Regions from separate parts of the Trichococcus sp. genome, predicted to be linked through region 2. Evidence: predicted binding sites of a transcription regulator. Region 2 holds the regulator's gene; the other holds the start of a gene.

Region 1 (2,208 bases), on a different contig from region 2:
TTGCGATTTTTACCGGCCTGGGGCAAGGCGTACAACCGCTCATCAGCAAATACTACGGGATGAAGAAGTGGAAATTGGTAAAAAAAGTGAAAAGCTATGCTTTGATGACGGCTGTCCTGATAGCCGCACTGATTTATGTGGGCACCTTTGCGTATTCGGACATACTGATCAGCCTCTTCAACAATGAGAATGATCCTGCAATCGCGCAATTGGCGGGTGAAGGCATGAAAATCTATTTCCTGGGCTTTTTCTTTGTCGGCATAAACATCGTGACGGCAATGTTCCTGAGCGCTACCGAAAAGGCACGCGCTGCCTTCGTTATCTCGATCTTGAGGGGGCTGGCTGTCATCGTTCCGCTTGCAATCTTGTTCAGCAAGCTCTGGCAGATGACCGGCATCTGGTCGGCGTTTGTGCTTTCCGAGCTGATTGTCGCCGGATTTGCACTCTATTTAGCGACTGCAACCGAAAAGAGCACTCTTGCTTATGAGAAACGTGACTGATGGATGAAAGCACTTTTACAGAGATTATTCGAGAAAAAACTCCTTGAACAGTTTAGTTCGAGGAGTTTTTAGGTATTCAGAATAATTCGCAAAAGTAAGGGAATCAATAAGCTGGATGCAAGTCCGGAAGAAACGTTTGGTAGGCACTCGATGGAAAAGACGGAAATGTGCATTTGTTCTCGTTTGCATCAGGGAAATCCTGACAAAATAAATAGGTGTCAGGTGAAAACGCCGCCAGTTATATAACAAGTGATACAGAATGGGGGTGTAACTGAAACAGATAAAACCTGTTATGACGGCTTTTGCATCTTTTTTTCGAAAAAATTAGTATAACTGTTACAAATGCATTCGTGATAGTGTATAATGTGAATATAAAAACAAACTTCTATATTGGAGGAATTAACTTATGAGTAATGCATGGCGTGGCTTTAAAGGTTCTAAATGGCAAGAAGGTATTGATGTTCAAGAATTCATCAAAGATAACTACACAGAATATGTTGGCGATGACAGTTTCCTGGAAGGACCTACAGAAGCGACAAATGAGTTATGGCAAGAGATCATAGAACTTAAAAAACAAGAAATCGCTAATGGCGGGGTTTTGGATGCAGACACTTCTGTTGTCAGTACAATAACTTCTCATCCGGCTGGATATATCAACAAAGATCTGGAAAAAATCGTTGGTTTGCAAACAGAAAAACCATTGAAACGCGGCTTGAACGTTTACGGTGGTATCCGTATGGCAGAAACAGCATTAAAATCTTACGGTTACGAGCTTGATCCAGAATTGGATGAGTTTTATACAGAACACCGTAAAACACATAACCAAGGCGTTTTTGATGCTTACGATGACGACATTCGTATGGCCAGACGCAACAAGATCGTTACAGGATTGCCTGATGCTTACGGTCGCGGCCGTATCATTCCAGACTTCAGACGTATCGCATTGTACGGTGTTGATTACTTGAAGAAACAGAAACTGAACGACTGGAACGCATTGCAAGCAAAAACGTATACTGAAGAAGACATTCGTTTGCGTGAAGAAGTTTCAACGCAATATCGTGCATTAGGCAAACTGATTGAATTAGGCAAAATTTATGGCTTCGATATCAGCAGACCGGCAGAAACTGCACAAGAAGCAGTGCAATGGGTTTACCTGGGATTCTTGGCTATGGTTAAAGAAGACAATGGTGCTGCACAAGGTTTAGGACGTATTGCAGAATTCCTGGATATCTATATCGAGCGTGATCTCCAAGAAGGTACTTTGACTGAAAAAGAAGCGCAAGAATTGATTGACCACTTGGTAATGAAAGTGCGTATCGTTCGTCAACTAAGAACACCGGAATACGAAGCTTTATTTGCAGGAGATCCAACATGGGCAACATTGACATTTGCAGGTATGCTTGATGACAACAATTCATTAGTGACAAAAAATACATTCAGATTCTTGCAAACACTCTATAATATGGGTAACGCACCAGAACCTAACATGACTTTGATGTGGAATGAAAAACTTCCTAAAGGATTCAAGGATTTCTGTGCAAAAGTAAGTATTGATACAAGTGCTATCCAATATGAAAATGACGATGTTATGCGTCACTATTATGGAAGCAATGACGTTTCAATCGCTTGCTGCGTAAGTCCGACAGCAGGAGATACAGGTAGTTCTATCCAATTCTTCGGTGCCAGAGCATCCCTTCCTAAAATCCTG
Region 2 (2,208 bases):
CTTCATGCTTTTTTTCATTCCGGAGCCAGATCGTATCACAGCTGCCATGAATCTCTCGTTATTCTTCGCTTTCCTGGGAACGGTGCTTATGGTAGCATGGAATAGCAGAAAAAAATGGACCCCACAAAATAGTCTTACGAATCAACCGACTGCCTCAATCGGAAGAACGCTCACGACCGGAGTCTTCGGTTTCGTGGGAGCAGTCCTGATCCAGATCGTTGCAATGAATGTGGAGTATCTTTTGTTCAAAATGCCAGTCGTTTCCGAAAATACCGAAGTATTGCTGGACTTGACAAACCGCTACCCGTTCTTTATTTTTAACATTATCATCTTTGCACCTGTGATGGAGGAATTTGTATTCCGAAAAGCGATTGTCACGCATCTGGTTGACGCAATCGGGATGGTCGGCGCAGCCACCATCAGCGCTTTGATTTTTGCGATTGCGCATAATGATGGGCACTATTTGGTTTACGGCTCTCTGGGGCTATGGTTCTCTTACCTTTATTACAGGACAAGAAACATAGCGGCTCCGATGATTGCGCATGCGTTGATGAATGCCGTATCCGCTTTGCCGATTCTGTCCCAACTCATTTCGTAAGACACGCGTTGCCCGCTATTTAGGAAAAAGAAAGGAATATCATGACTTTAAAAAATCTATTAGTTCAAGTAATCATCCGATTCGTTTTCGCAATCCTCTTCATCTCGTTGGCAGTCGATGCCGTGAATACTGCAGGCTGGGGATTCATGGCGATCATCAGTGTGCTGTTCGCAACAAGTGATATCGTGAAAGGCGTGCGCATGTTCAATGCCTACCTGAAGATCAAGGACAGCATCGACAAAAACTAAGAAAAGCTGAACGGGTTCGTTCAGCCCTGAAAAAAAAGAAGGATTGAGGTCCCCTCATCCTTCTTTTTTACGTTTTCTTCCACTCGGCTGCCGACTTTGCTCAGCCGATATCATTGTCCAAGAAATAGATCAACGTCTGCAATTCATTCGTCAAATCCACATTCTGAACGCGGACATTTTCCGGAACGGAAAGACGGATCGGGGTAAAGTTCATGATGCCGCGAACACCCGCTTCGGTCAGTCGGTTGGTGGCATCCTGCGCCACTTCTTGGGGAACGGTCAAAATGGCCACATCAATCTGCTGGATGCGCAATTGCTCCACCATATCCGTCATCGGGTACACAGGTACACCGCTGAGGATTTTGCCGACGATGCCTTCATTGACGTCAAATGCGGCACTGATGCGCACATTATTGCTGACATGAAAGTTGTAGTTCAACAGGGCATGCCCCAAATTACCTACACCAATCAAAGCCACGTTCGTCAGACGGTCTTGGTTCAAGGTTTTACTGAAGAAATCCAGCAAATACTCGACATCATAGCCGTATCCCCTTTTGCCCAGTGCACCAAAATATGAAAAGTCCCTGCGGATAGTAGCGCTGTCCACTTTTACTGCTTCGCTCAATTCAGTGGATGAAACACGTTTTTTACCAGCGTTATGCAAAAAACGCAAATAGCGGTGGTAAATCGGCAACCTCCTTGCCGTAGCTTTTGGAATATCATTCGTCGACATTATTTTCTCCACTTCTTTCCTCTTCATTTCGTACCTCATATTGTTTGCCCAGTTGGCACAAACTTTAAAAAGTATGTTCACATACTTAAACTTTCATATTATATTAGCTATTATATCATCTGATTGTGAAAAATCTACTAATTTGTTCGAAACCGGACTTGATTGTGAAGCCTTATTTGAACAACATGTGAAATACACTACTAATCGTAAGCGCAGCCACAGATGTTTTTCACATGCACAATTACGTGAATATAGCAATAACTTTGCTTGTCCCTATCGAATCAGTGGTTGCTGTGATAAAATGGAAAGGATAACTGCGAGTATTCATTCAGAAAGAGGACACTACATATGATTTTACTGCAAGGACAAAATTTGGCGCGCCTGTTTGGGGCAAGCGTCTTATTCGACAATATTCAAATTACAGTTCAGGACCATTCGCGCATTGCGCTCGTCGGCCGAAACGGAGCAGGAAAATCAACCCTGTTGAAGATTTTGGCAGGTATCGAAGCGACGGATGCAGGCTCTGTTTCCAAGAGCAAGGATGTTACAATCGGCTACTTGGATCAGCACAGCGCGGTCGATTCCTCCAACACAATATGGCAGGAAATGTTGACCATTTTTGCCCCGCT

The links. Region 2 encodes Rex, which represses fermentation and respiration genes when NADH is low (regulators of the CRP and FNR family bind a similar motif). Its sites were predicted from a motif close to TTGTGAANTANTTCACAA; they were not measured.
Region 1: pflB (formate C-acetyltransferase) is a predicted target of Rex. The motif match lies at 864-881, and genes of this name have one in related genera.

Annotation. Positions count from the first base shown of each region.
Region 1 covers NZ_JBSQPW010000007.1:2,542-4,749, forward strand. Annotated here, with positions in the region: gene ACTCCX_RS02910 (MATE family efflux transporter) at 1-500, shown strand, start outside; gene pflB (formate C-acetyltransferase) at 907-2,208, shown strand, end outside.
Region 2 covers NZ_JBSQPW010000029.1:19,511-21,718, forward strand. Annotated here, with positions in the region: gene ACTCCX_RS09140 (lysostaphin resistance A-like protein) at 1-598, shown strand, start outside; gene ACTCCX_RS09145 (DUF4305 domain-containing protein) at 640-846, shown strand; gene ACTCCX_RS09150 (redox-sensing transcriptional repressor Rex) at 947-1,579, opposite strand; gene ACTCCX_RS09155 (ABC-F family ATP-binding cassette domain-containing protein) at 1,928-2,208, shown strand, end outside.